One region of the Arthrobacter sp. JUb119 genome, then DNA from elsewhere that is predicted to be linked to it. Evidence: riboswitches for the same ligand, from Rfam matches in the RefSeq annotation. Region 1 holds a riboswitch; each other region holds the start of a gene.
What was found. A riboswitch is a leader RNA that binds a small molecule or an ion and turns the genes downstream of it on or off. The one in region 1 is predicted to bind S-adenosylmethionine.

Region 2: another riboswitch for S-adenosylmethionine. It lies ahead of M2368_RS09845 (OsmC family protein); the one in region 1 lies ahead of M2368_RS07755 (bifunctional o-acetylhomoserine/o-acetylserine sulfhydrylase).
Region 3: another riboswitch for S-adenosylmethionine. It lies ahead of M2368_RS11975 (ABC transporter substrate-binding protein); the one in region 1 lies ahead of M2368_RS07755 (bifunctional o-acetylhomoserine/o-acetylserine sulfhydrylase).

What each region holds. Positions count from the first base shown of each region.
Region 1 is NZ_JANUFE010000002.1:373,815-377,996, forward strand. It holds gene M2368_RS07745 (GNAT family acetyltransferase) at 1-82, shown strand, start outside; gene M2368_RS07750 (VOC family protein) at 144-788, opposite strand; SAM riboswitch class IV at 961-1,080, shown strand; gene M2368_RS07755 (bifunctional o-acetylhomoserine/o-acetylserine sulfhydrylase) at 1,172-2,515, shown strand; gene metX (homoserine O-acetyltransferase MetX) at 2,518-3,663, shown strand; gene M2368_RS07765 (SGNH/GDSL hydrolase family protein) at 3,746-4,182, opposite strand, start outside.
Region 2 is NZ_JANUFE010000003.1:181,768-185,949, reverse strand. It holds gene M2368_RS09860 (FadR/GntR family transcriptional regulator) at 1-4, shown strand, start outside; gene M2368_RS09855 (SDR family oxidoreductase) at 179-949, shown strand; gene M2368_RS09850 (L-idonate 5-dehydrogenase) at 939-1,994, shown strand; gene M2368_RS09845 (OsmC family protein) at 2,071-2,622, opposite strand; SAM riboswitch class IV at 2,654-2,775, opposite strand; gene M2368_RS09840 (DEAD/DEAH box helicase) at 2,916-4,182, shown strand, end outside.
Region 3 is NZ_JANUFE010000004.1:108,410-112,591, forward strand. It holds gene ggt (gamma-glutamyltransferase) at 1-951, opposite strand, end outside; gene M2368_RS11970 (NAD(P)H-binding protein) at 1,167-2,030, opposite strand; SAM riboswitch class I at 2,316-2,407, shown strand; gene M2368_RS11975 (ABC transporter substrate-binding protein) at 2,531-4,162, shown strand; gene M2368_RS11980 (ABC transporter permease) at 4,174-4,182, shown strand, end outside.

The DNA of each region.
Region 1 (4,182 bases):
TGCCGTCATCGATTTCTATGAACGACTGGGCTTCGAAGATCAGCACGTCGTGGTCCTGGGGAAGCGGCTGGACCGGCCTTAAGGAAAAGAAAGTAGGTGGGGACGCCATTGTCCCCGCCTACTTGCGATCTCTGCGGAACTGTTTACAGCACCACGGTTCCGGACTCGGTCTCAAAGGTAACCGACATGATGCCCGGAGTGCCATTCGGCGCTTCATATTGCATGGTGACAGCGCCCAAATTGACGTTCTGCGGCTGGCCCAGCCAATCCAGCACCCGTTCACGCGAGCCGGCGATGGAGATCTGGCTGATGGCGCCGGCAGGTTCCAGCGCCTTGGACGGATGCAGCTCCTCGGATCCTTCATCCCAGGAAATCAGGTACGGGCACTGCGGATCGGCGATCAGGCCCTTGATGCCAATCTGCTGCCAGGTCAGTTCGCGGCCATCAGGGAACTTCCGGTTGCCCGGCACCGACTTGCGGCCCAAGCGGTCCTCGGCACTGGATAGATCCTCCACCGAGACGCACCAGCCCATCCAGCCGCCGCCGAGCTCCGAACGGGCGCGAACCGCCTGTCCGAAGGGTGCCTTGTCGCTGGCCGGGTGGTTCAGGACTTCAACCACCTCCAGGTACTGGCCATGCTTGAGCGGGAAGATGACATTGCGTGTTCCGAATCGTGGATGCACGCCGCCCTTGACGAATTCCAGTCCAAGGGACTCGGAGATTCTTTCAGCGGTTGGCAACAGCCCGTCCGGGCCGCATGCATAACTTACGTGATCTAGCCTCATCATGTGCCCATCATGACAACATGTGATGCGAGTCTCTACTTAGGCACACCTAAGTTCCGTGATGCTATCGAATACTCTGCGATGAACCTGCAATATTCGCGAAATATGACCGATTGAGTCCAATCACCAGCCCTTGCGTTGCAAAGATCTTCGGTTTTCGGGCAAACTGGTACCAGGTCATGAGTCCCAGTAACAAGCCCCGGCTTACTGGGCGGCAACCCTCCAACCGCGGTGGGGTGCCCCGGGTGAAGACCTGGCCCTTGAACGCACAAGGCATCAAGGACAAGCGCGGGTTACCCCTGGAAGTCGTCACGATATGGTGCTTCCTGTCGGTGTCTTTTCAGTGGCGTACCCCCATAGTCATGAAACGCTATTTGGAGGAAACCATGAGCAATAACTGGTCATTTGAAACCCGTCAGATCCACTCCGGCCAGACCCCGGATCCGACGACCGGGGCACGGGCTCTCCCGATTTTCCAAACCACCTCTTTCGTCTTCCCCAGCGCCCAGAGCGCTGCTGCACGTTTCGCGCTGCAGGAACTGGAGCCGATCTACACCCGTATCGGCAACCCGACCACCGACGCGGTGGAAACCCGCATCGCTGACCTGGAGGGCGGCGTTGGAGCACTGCTGCTCTCCTCGGGACAGGCTGCCACCACTTTCGCCATCTTGAATTTGGCCGAAGCCGGCGACCACCTGGTGGCCAGCCCCAGCCTGTACGGCGGAACCCAGAACCTGCTCAAGCACACGCTCAAGCGCCTGGGCATCGAGGTCACCTTCGTTTCCGACCCGGACAACCTGGATGATTGGCGCGCCGCGGTGCGTCCGAACACCAAGGCCTTCTTCGGGGAAACCATCTCCAATCCGCGACAGGACGTCCTGGACATCGAGGGCATCTCGGCGATCGCCCACGAAGCTGGCGTGCCGCTGCTGGTGGACAACACCCTGGCCACCCCGTACTTGATCCGCCCGATCGAGTGGGGCGCGGATATCGTGATCCATTCAGCCACCAAGTTCCTCGGCGGACACGGCAGTGCCATTGCCGGTGTCATCGTGGACTCGGGCAACTTCGACTTCGCCAAGGACGCCGACCGCTTCCCGGGCTTCAACACCCCGGACGAGTCCTACAACGGCCTGGTCTTCGCCCGCGACCTGGGTGTCAACGGCATCCTGGGCGCCAATCTGGCCTACATCCTCAAGGCCCGCGTGCAGTTGCTGCGCGATTTGGGTTCCTCGGTTGCGCCGTTCAACGCGTTCTTGATCGCACAGGGCCTGGAAACCTTGTCGCTGCGCATTGAACGCCACGGCCAGAATGCCGTAGAAGTTGCCAACTGGCTCGAAGCCCGCGAGGAAGTGCAGAAGGTCGCCTACGCAGGCCTGAAGTCCTCGCCTTGGCATGAGCGTGCGCAGAAGTACAGCGATCAGGGCGCCGGCTCGATCATCGCGTTCGAACTGGAGGGCGGTTCGGAAGCCGGCCAGGCCTTCGTGGACGCACTGGTATTGCACTCCAATGTCGCGAACATCGGCGACGTGCGCTCATTGGTCATCCACCCGGCCTCCACCACCCACGCCCAGCTCTCCGAAGCTGAGCAGGTTGCGGCCGGCGTGAGCCCGGGACTGGTGCGGCTGAGCGTTGGACTGGAGAATATCAAGGATATTCTGGCCGATCTGGAACTGGGCTTCCAAGCAGTTGCAGCCCTCGAGAACAAGGAACTGCAGGAAACCCTCTAGGCATGGCATCCATTGTGACTACTGAAGATACTCTGCGCGCCGAAGAGCTCGCCGGCGGGCAAGACGGCATTTTGCGCCGTAAGTCCGTGGGGGAGCACCACTTCGAATTCGGTGGATTCCTTCCGGACGTGGTGCTGGCCTATGAAACGTGGGGGACGCTAGCAGCTGATGGCTCCAACGCGGTGCTGGTGATGCATGCGCTCACCGGTGACGCCCACGTTGCGCAAGGCGATTCGCAAAGCGCCGGCTGGTGGGAAGAGCTCGTAGGCCCCGGCGCCACGGTTGACACCAATGAGTACTTTGTCGTGTCCATCAACATGGTGGGTGGTTGCAATGGTTCCACCGGCCCCTCGTCCTTGGGCGACCAGGGCCTGCCCTACGGTTCGAGCTTTCCCTTCGTCACCATCAAGGACTCGGTGCGCCTTGAAGCGCGGCTGGCCAAGAAACTGGGAATTGATTCCTGGCATGCGGTCATTGGCGGTTCGATGGGCGGTGCGCGCGCGTTGGAATACGCCGTCGAGTTCCCCGACCAGGTCAAGAATCTCGTAGTGATGGCCTCGAGCGCGCAGGCGACTGCCGAGCAAATTGCCTTTGCACAGGTGCAAACCCAATCCATCCGGTTGGACCCGCACTTCTGCAATGGCGACTACTACGGCAACGATGCCCGCCCGGACGCCGGTCTTGGCTTGGCTCGCCGCCTGGCCCACATCACCTATCGTTCCGAGGCCGAGCTTGAAACCCGTTTCTCGCGCAACCCGCAGGATGGCGAGAAGCCGACGGGTCTGCTCGAGGGGCCTCGCGGGCGGTACCAGGTGGAAAGCTATCTTGACCATCAGGCCAGCAAGCTGGTGAATCGTTTCGACGCCAACAGCTACCTGGTGCTCACCGAGGCGCTGATGAGCCATGATGTGGCTCGCGGCCATGAATCCCTGGAAGCCGCCTTGGCGCGACTGGCGAAGATCAACGTGGTGGTTGCCGCGGTAACCACTGACCGGTTGTACTTTCCTGAGCAGTCAGTGAAGCTGGCCTCGTCGCTGGCCAAGCCAAAACCGGTGCACTACATTGATTCGCCGATTGGCCACGATGGATTCCTGACCGACGCCACGCAGCTCGACGGCGTGCTTCGGACCTTGGTGTTCGGAGACTGAGCCCCGGAAGGGGCTCGGGAAGATTTCAAAGCCTGAAGCAGTTCCGCCAGTAATCGGTGGAACTGCTTCAGGCTTTTCGTGCCTACTTGGCGCTGTCGCCGGCGCCGAGCGAGTCGTTTGGCTTGGTCTGCGCAAACGGCGTGGCCGAGGGCCGCTTCGGGGTGATGCCGTCGCCGGAGGACTGGTGGCGCAGGCGGCGCAATACCCAGGGAGCAAGATGCTCACGCGCCCACTGCAGATCCTCCTTGCGGGCTTCCCGCCAGCTGCGTTCATCCACGGCCGGAACGATTTCGGTGTCCAGCGGATGCGCGACGTTCAGCGAGTCCAGTGCCATGGCGGCAATGCGCTGGTGCCCGGCGGGGGAGAAGTGCAGGCGATCCGGTGCCCACATCTGGGATTGGTGCAACTCCTGCAAGGCCCACATGTCCGCCACGATGGCGTCGTGGCGGGCGGCTACGGTGCGCACGTTTTCGTTGTAGATCGCCACCTTGCCTCGGATGCTTCCCAAAACCGGGGTAT
Region 2 (4,182 bases), on a different contig from region 1:
CTAGATCCGGCAGGATAGTTTTCAAATAAATAAGTCGGACTTTATGGCCCCTCGCACCTCTTATATCTGATATGTTTTTTGGGGAAGCGACGGGGCTACTTTTTCGGATACAGCAGCCGGTACATACCGCTGGTGAGTTCCCGTCGATGAACCATCGACACTTCATGCGAGGGAACTCATGAGCCAACTTTTTGACCTGACCGGACGACTGGCCCTGGTGACCGGGTCCTCCCGCGGTATTGGCCGCGAACTTGCCCGTGCCCTGGCCGATGCCGGAGCCACCATCATCCTGCACGGCCGCGATGCGCAACGCTTGGCCGAAACTGTCGCCGAATTCGGCACCCGCTATGGCGCCGAAAGAATCCATAGCGTCTGCTTCGATGTCACCGATGATGCCGCCGTGCGCGAGAACATTGCCGCCATTGAAAAGACCATCGGCCCCATCCGCATATTGGTGAACAACGCCGGTATCCAACACCGCGTTCCGATGCTGGAATTGGAAGTATCCGACTGGCAGCGTGTGATTGACACGAACCTCACCAGCGCATTCCTGGTAGGCCGAGAGGTCGCACGCTCCATGGTGCAGCGTGGCGAAGGCAAGATCATCAACATCTGCTCGGTGCAAACCGACTTGGCCCGCCCCACCATCTCCGCCTATAGTGCGGCCAAGGGAGGCCTGCGCAATCTCACCCGCGCCATGACCGCCGAATGGGCTGGTTCGGGACTGCAAATCAACGGCATCGCACCGGGCTACATCCACACCGAGATGACGCAGAATCTGGTGGATGACGAGAAATTCAATTCCTGGATTCTGGGCCGCACCCCGGCTGCCCGTTGGGGAACTGTCGAGGATCTGGCCGGACCAGCAGTCTGGTTGGCCTCGGATGGATCGAACTACGTGAACGGGCAGACCATTTTCATCGACGGAGGCATGAGCGTTGTCGTCTAATTCCCTCGCCACCAGCACGTTGGCCGTCGTGGCCCATGCAGCCGATGATTTGCGTATTGAACAAATCGAGCTGGCAGCGCCGCGAGCAGATGAAGCACGCGTTGCCATCGCTTACGGCGGTATCTGCGGATCAGACTTGCATTACTGGAGCCACGGCGCCGCCGGGGAATCGATCCTCAAGGCTCCAATGGTTCTCGGGCATGAAATCGTCGGGACCGTCATGCAGGCCGCCGCTGACGGCAGCGGGCCGGCAGCCGGAACCAAAGTCGCCGTGCACCCGGCAACACCAGGCGAGACCGGGGAACCCTACCCGGCCGACCGCCCGAATCTTTCCCCGGGGTGCACCTATCTGGGCTCGGCCGCCCGCTACCCGCACACCGAGGGCGCATTCGCCCGCGAAGTGAACCTGCCATCACGCATGCTGCGTGAGCTGCCTGCTGGCTTAGCACTGCGTGATGCGGCACTGGCAGAACCGGCTGCGGTTGCTTGGCATGCGGTGTCGCGCGCCGGTGAAGTCGCCGGCAAGAAGGCGCTGGTTATTGGTGCTGGGCCGATCGGAGCTCTCGCTGTAGCAGTGCTCAAGCGTGCCGGAGCCAAAGAAATCATCGCAGTGGACATGCACGAGAAGCCGTTGGAAATCGCCGGGAAACTCGGTGCCACTTCAACTTTGCGCGCCGATGACCAGGAAGCTCTTGCCCAGGTGGGCGCGGACGTGGTGATCGAGGCCAGCGGCAACTTCCGCGGGTTGGCCTCCGCCGTGCGCGGTGCCGTGCGCGGCGGTCGAGTGGTCATGGTCGGGTTGCTGCCCTCAGGAGAACAACCCGCACTCATTTCGCTGGCTATTACCCGCGAGCTGGAACTGGTTGGTTCCTTCCGCTTCAACGACGAAATCGACCATGTGCTTGCTGCCCTGGCCGACGGTTCACTGCAGGTTTCCGAGGCGGTAACCCACGAGTTCCCGGTCGCCGATGCGCTTGAAGCCTTCGAAACGGCCAAGGATTCGGCTCGCTCCGGCAAAGTCCTGCTGAACTTCCTGGGGCAATAGTTGGCTTCAGCTAGAAGTGCACCGCGGCGGCCCCTGAAGTCGGGGGCCGCCGCGGTGCTTTTTAGTTCAGCGAACTCTAGTTGGTCTCTGCGATGCTTACCGCGGTTGTCACGGGCACCGGATTGGCGAAGAGGTCCAGCACCGGGCAGTGTGCATCCACTGCGCGGCGCAGTTCTTCATAGCGTTCAGCTGATTCCGGTCCGGCAATCCGGATGTCCAGATCCACCGACGAGAAGCCGGGGCGGATGGTCTGGTCGATGCCGAAGAGTCCGCGGACATCGAGGTGGCCATTGGCCTGGATCTTCACGTCGTCCACCTGGATGCCGAGGTTCTGCGCGTACAAGCGGTAGACCACAACCTGGCAGGAGATGAGCGCTCCGAGCGCGTATTCCACGGGGCTTGCGGCCAGGTCGCTGCCGCCCAGGGCAGCTGGCTCGTCGACCTGGAAGGTGTGCTTGCCGGAGACAATGTTGCTGGCTACCGAATCGAAGCCTTCGCCCTCGACGGTGAAAGTCAATTGGGCACTTTGCGGGGCAGCCGAAATTCGTTCGCCCCAGCCCTTGCCTGCTTCCTGCAGGCGCTGTGCGCGGTCTTCGGATACGGTTGGGGCAGATGCTGCATTAGTCATGGGGAATTGATCCCCTTTCTGGCGCAAGGGGCGCCATCGCTTACGCATCTTGGCGTTCAAGATGCGTCGAATCTTCACCTGGGGCACCCCGCACAATGACGCAGGAGGGTTGCCGTCCACTCAGCCAGGGCTCAAAGAGTGGAACTCGTGATTCAGTGATTAATTTCTATCGGTTGCAGGGCCCGCGGGTAAAGGGCAGAAGTAACTTTTCGTCACCGGGCATCTTGCTTTCCGGCTCGCTAAGATGGAATCTAGCTCTCGGGCGCCCACTGCACGAACAATGAACGGCGAGTATGGAATTCCAGCTGACACTTTCTGCGGCCCAGACCTTGGTGACCGAATCCGAATACAACCTGGGCCAATTCCTGTGTGATTCCGGAAAAGTGCAGATCGCCAACCGGGTAATGCAACCGGGATCTACCCGCATCTCCGGTGTGGTGCTGCGTGAATCGGTGATGGCCCAATTGGAAATCACCGAGGGCAATATCAGCTTCACCAGCTTCTGCGGCAAGCATCCGGGGGTTCAGTCCTGTGAAGATGTCGCCGCCTTGCTCATTGAGGTCACCACCGAAGAAGACCAGGGCTTTTTCGTCTCCGACTCCGGGGTGGATCCCCACGCTTGGAAACGCAATAGCAAGCCGCAGTGGGAACGTACCCTTGACCGTCTGCTTCCAGTCATTTCCGATGAGCCGCTGGTTGCCGAAGAACCGCTGGGATTGATCCTGAAAGTGGTAAGCGAACCGCGTTATGGCGGCGAGGACGCGCTGACCTTGCAGGCACGCCCGGCCCGCCAGGGCACCAAGAGCCCCTGGATCCAAACCGGGATCAGCTGGCGCAATGTTGCTTTTGATACGCGGTTCTCCAAGAAGCAGCGTCGTGCGGTCGTTGAACTGGACCGGTTGCGTGAACACGTTGAACAAGATACTTATCGCCATTCGTGGGATCCCAAGGAGTGGATCTCCTTGATGGATCTTCCAGGCCAGGACCTGCTGGATGCGTTCGAAGCCCTGCGTGAAGCTGGAGTGCAGATCGTCAACGGCGGTTCTACGGCCAAGGCCCCGGTGGAGTTCAGCGAGCAACCAGCCATGGCACACGTGGATGTGCGTCGCGGTGAACATGGCCTGAGCATGGAAGGGAAGCTGCGCGGGCCGAGCGAAGAGCACGTCTACCTCTTGCCCATAGGCACGCCGCCGACCTTGTTGGCTTACGCGTCCAGCCCCTTGCCGAAGGCCAGGGAAATCGGTTTGGCCCGGTTCGCTGAACCGGTCACGAAGGAACTGGCCACATTTATTGAATCCGGTGCGCAATCCATCCCGCAGGAAGGCGTTGAGCTTTTCGAGCGCCAGCACCTGGACCGATTGCGCCTGATGGCACCGTTGAAGAGCGAGGATGACAGCTACAGCATCCCTGTTCCAGCACGCCCCAGCCTCAAGCTGTCCCTGGAGAGCATCCGAACTCCGCTGACCGTGAGCTATTCCTGGGAGTACGCCTCCGCGGGCCCCCGCCAGTATGCCGTGGAAAAGGAAATTGCTGCTTCGGTGCAGGACAAGCTCGGCGCGC
Region 3 (4,182 bases), on a different contig from region 1:
CAGAATGTTCAGAGATTCGCCGATGGTCGTTCCGCCACTGGAAGAAGGAGCCATGCCGAAGACGTCGTAGCCCCGGTAGTCCACCTTTGTCGGTGCCTGCTCCACCACTTCGTAGCCGGCCAGGTCGGCGGTGCCCAGCTGCCCTGCGGGAACCGGGAGGGTGGTGTCTTCGCTCTTTGGCGGCGCCTGTACCGTTTGGGCGATGTCGGCAGCCAGTTCGCCCTCATAGAATCCATCAATGCCTTGCTTGGCCAGCATCCGGTAGGTGTGTGCGAGATCCGGATTCTTGAAAATGCTCCCGACTTCCGGAGCATCTCCGCCGGGCAGGAACAATTCGCTCGTGGAGGTGAACGCGGCGAACCGTTCCTTGTTGTCCAGGGTCTGCTCGCGGAACGTCTCGTCGATGACAAAGCCGCGTGAAGCGATCTGGGTTGCCGGCCGCAGAACCTGTTTCAGGTTCTGCGAACCCCAATTATCCAGTGCGCGCTGCCAGGTGGCCACTGTCCCGGGCACGCCTACGGCCACACCACTGGTGACCAGTTCCGGGGTGAAGTTATACGGCTCGCCGGTTCCAGGATCGATGAAGGCATCATGCCCAATGCCTGCCGGGGCGGTTTCGCGGCCGTCGATGGTGCTGACCTTGCCCGACTTCGCATCGTAGTGCATGAAGTATCCGCCGCCGCCAATGCCTGCGCTATAGGGTTCGGTGACGCCCAGTGCCGCCGCCGTTGCCACAGCCGCATCGACAGCGTTGCCTCCCTTGCGCAGGATTTCGATGCCGGCAGCGGTGGCTTCCGGATCGACCGACGAGACTGCGCCTCCAGTGCCGATGGCGGTCGGGTCCTTCTGGGTGTGCCGTGGTTCGGCGCTCGCCGGAAGCGCTGAGAAAGCTCCCAGGCCCAAGGCGATGGCTGCCGCGCAGGCAACTGATCTTAAACGTACTCGTGGCATGCTTTGATCTCCTCTGCAGGTGGGGATGAAGTATGCGCAAATTTACGGGAGCGGGAACTCGCCGCGCGGTTGTGACACGCAGCACCATGGGTTTGCGCGGCAATTTCGGCATTGCCGCGCGAATATTCCGGGTTGTGACGCGTTAAAGCGGCGGGCAGGCACCGCGGCCTCGATCGCCGCCAATGCCTGCCCGCTGGAACCCTAGTGCACCTGGGCTACTTGTCCAGGTTGTCCTTGATGACTTTGCCCAAGGAAGCCGGGGCGCGGCCGATCAGCTGAGCCAGCTCCCCGGAGTCCACTTCCAGCGCTCCTTCTCGAATGCGCATGTCGGTATCGACGAGGATGTGCGCGAACGGTCCGGGGACGCCGGCATCAGCGTAGATCTTTTCCAGTTGCCCTGGATCCATTTCCTGGTAGGCGATGTCCTGGCCGGCGGCAGCGCCAACCGCGCCAGCAAGCTGGGCGAGGGTGAATGGCTTATCGCTGCCCAGCTCGTAGATCCTGCCGTTCTGGTCCTCCTCGGAAAGCAGCACGGTCGCAGCGGCATCCGCATAGTCTGCACGGGCGGCAGCGCTGATCTTGCCATCGCCGGCGGCACCGAGCACCGTGCCGCTGTTGAGGTAGCCCATCAGCTGGTCGGTGTAGTTCTCGATGTACCATCCATTGCGCAACAGCACGTAGTCGATGCCGGATCCGGCCAGCAGCCGTTCGGTGGCGATGTGCTCGTCGGCGAGCTTCATGCCGCCGGACAGGGCGTTGGCAATTGAGGTGTAGGCGATCAGCGAGACATCCACGTGCTTGGCCGCGTTGATGACGTTCTCATGCTGGGCAACGCGCTGGCCCACCTCGCTGGCCGAAATCAGCAGCAGCTTGTCTATGCCTTCGAGTGCGGACACGAGAGTTGGCTGGGCGTTGTAATCGGCAACGCGGGTTTCCAGGCCTTTGCCTGCCAGTGGTTCCAGCTTCTGCTCGGAGCGGCCAATGGCGACCAGATCAGCGGCATTCGCCCCGCGCGCCAGCAGCGCGTCGATGACTAGATTTCCAAGCTGTCCGGTGGCACCGGTAATTGCGATCTTCATGGGGTCCTCTCGTTGGTCTGCATCTGCTACAACCGGCGAGGACGTGAGGTAATTCCCGGAACCATCGAATGGGAATGCCGATTAAGCAAGGATTCGCATGGATCTGTCCACAGTTGGCGTCACAAAGCGTTTTATGTCCGGCGCATTGCATTTTATGACGCGCAGCATGACGTGTATCGGCTGTTTCAGGACGCGTTCTGCGACTTCATGACCCCTGCTTACGTAACGCTTGTCTGCTGAATTCAGGGGTTGCAGACTTGAACTGTTCGGCCGGTACAGCCGGACACCCCATCCAGAGCGACCGAGAGACCTGGCTCGTTGAAGTCGCAGCAACCACCCGTAAACGGGAGCGGTGCTAAGGCCAGGACCGATGGAGATTGCTAAATTTCTCAACGGTCTGCCGGAAGAAACTCGCCGTGGGTAGTCCCGGAATCAAGGCAGAACGTACAGGGAATCTATGCGTAATCCTCGGGGCACCAACCGAGAGGACATCTGTAACCATGCGTACAGCACATTTTGGCCTGAAGGCCACTGCAATCCTTGCCGTTCTGGGCTTGTCACTCACTGCATGCGGAAACAACGCCAATACTACTGGCGCCGCTGAAGCAGCAGCCGATCCAGGGGAACCAGTAGAAGGCGGTACCTTCACTTTTGCTGAAGTTACCCCCATCAACAATTGGCAGACTCAGGCAGCGCGTTTCTATGAGAAGGCCAACGTACTGAATTCCGTCCTTGATCGCCTGACCTACTACGACGTGGAAGCTGGCAAGCTGGTTGGCTGGATCGCCAGCGGATTCGAAGCCAACGATGCCAAGACCGAGTTCACGTTCACCATTCGCGACGGAGTCACCTTCTCAGACGGATCCAAACTGGATGCCAAAGCCGTGAAACTGAACCTGGACGCGCTGGGCCAGGGCATCAAGGAAGCTCAGATTGCACCGAACGTTGACTTTGCCGCCTACAAGTCGGCAGAGGTCGTTGGGGACAACAAGGTCAAGGTCACGCTCAAGCGTCCGGATGCCAATTTCCTTCGGGCGACTTCTTCAGTAACTGCTGGATTGGTGTCCCCGAAAACCCTTGAACTGGATAACGCCGCGCAGTCCTCGATCTCCAAGATCGTTGGTTCCGGACCGTTTGTCTTTGAATCGGAAAAGCCTGATGAAGAAGTGGTTTTCACCAGCCGCGATGACTACGCTTGGGCACCAGAATCTGCCTCTAACCAGGGCGATGCATACCTGGATACCTTGGTTATCAAATACCTTCCTGAGGTAGCTAGCCGTGCCGGGGCAGTTCAGTCCGCGCAGGTAGATCTCGTCCGAGGCTTGCAACCGGTGGACGAACAAGTGCTGGGTACCAACGGTGGCAAGGTGTTAGCTGCTGAAGGCGTAGACCTGACCACCAACCACGCAGCAGTACGTGTTGGCTCGGGAAAGCTTGAAGACGTCAAAGTCCGCCAAGCGCTGCAGATTGCAATCGACCGCCAGGCCATTAAGGAAACCGTTCTCTCGGATAGCTACGTCATCTCCGGATCGATCCTGAACCATAAGGCTCCAGGTTTCGTAGACCTATCTTCCGAACTGGCGTACAACCCAGAAAAGGCCAAGCAATTATTGGATGAAGCCGGTTGGAAGCCGGGCGCGGATGGCATTCGCGAGAAGGACGGAAAGAAACTGGAAGTAACGGTCTCCACCTCCAATAACTCCGTGGTCATCAAGCCAGCGTTCGAACTGATTGAACAGCAATGGCGAGAGATTGGCGTCCAGCTGGTCAACCGCGCGGCGGACAATACTTTCCTGACCAACGCGCTTGTCGACGACAAAGTGGAGTTCTTCGGCACCCGCCAGTTCGCATACGGCGGACTGGGCCCGGTCTACGCAACTGCGAACAACAATCAGACACTTCGCGCCGATCCTGAACTGAACAAGCTTTTCGCCGAAGAGCAGTCAGCAACCACCGAAGAAGAGCACCTGAAGTTGGTGGAAGAAGAACAGCGTACCCTGGTGCTTGACCAAGCCTTGACCTTGATTCTTTGGGACGAAGTTCAGGTCTATGGGGCCAATAACTCCGCCAACGTTGAATTCACTTCCGGTACCGCACCAATCTTCCAAGGTGCTTGGAAGAACGACGGCTAGGAACCGAGCTCATGGGCATT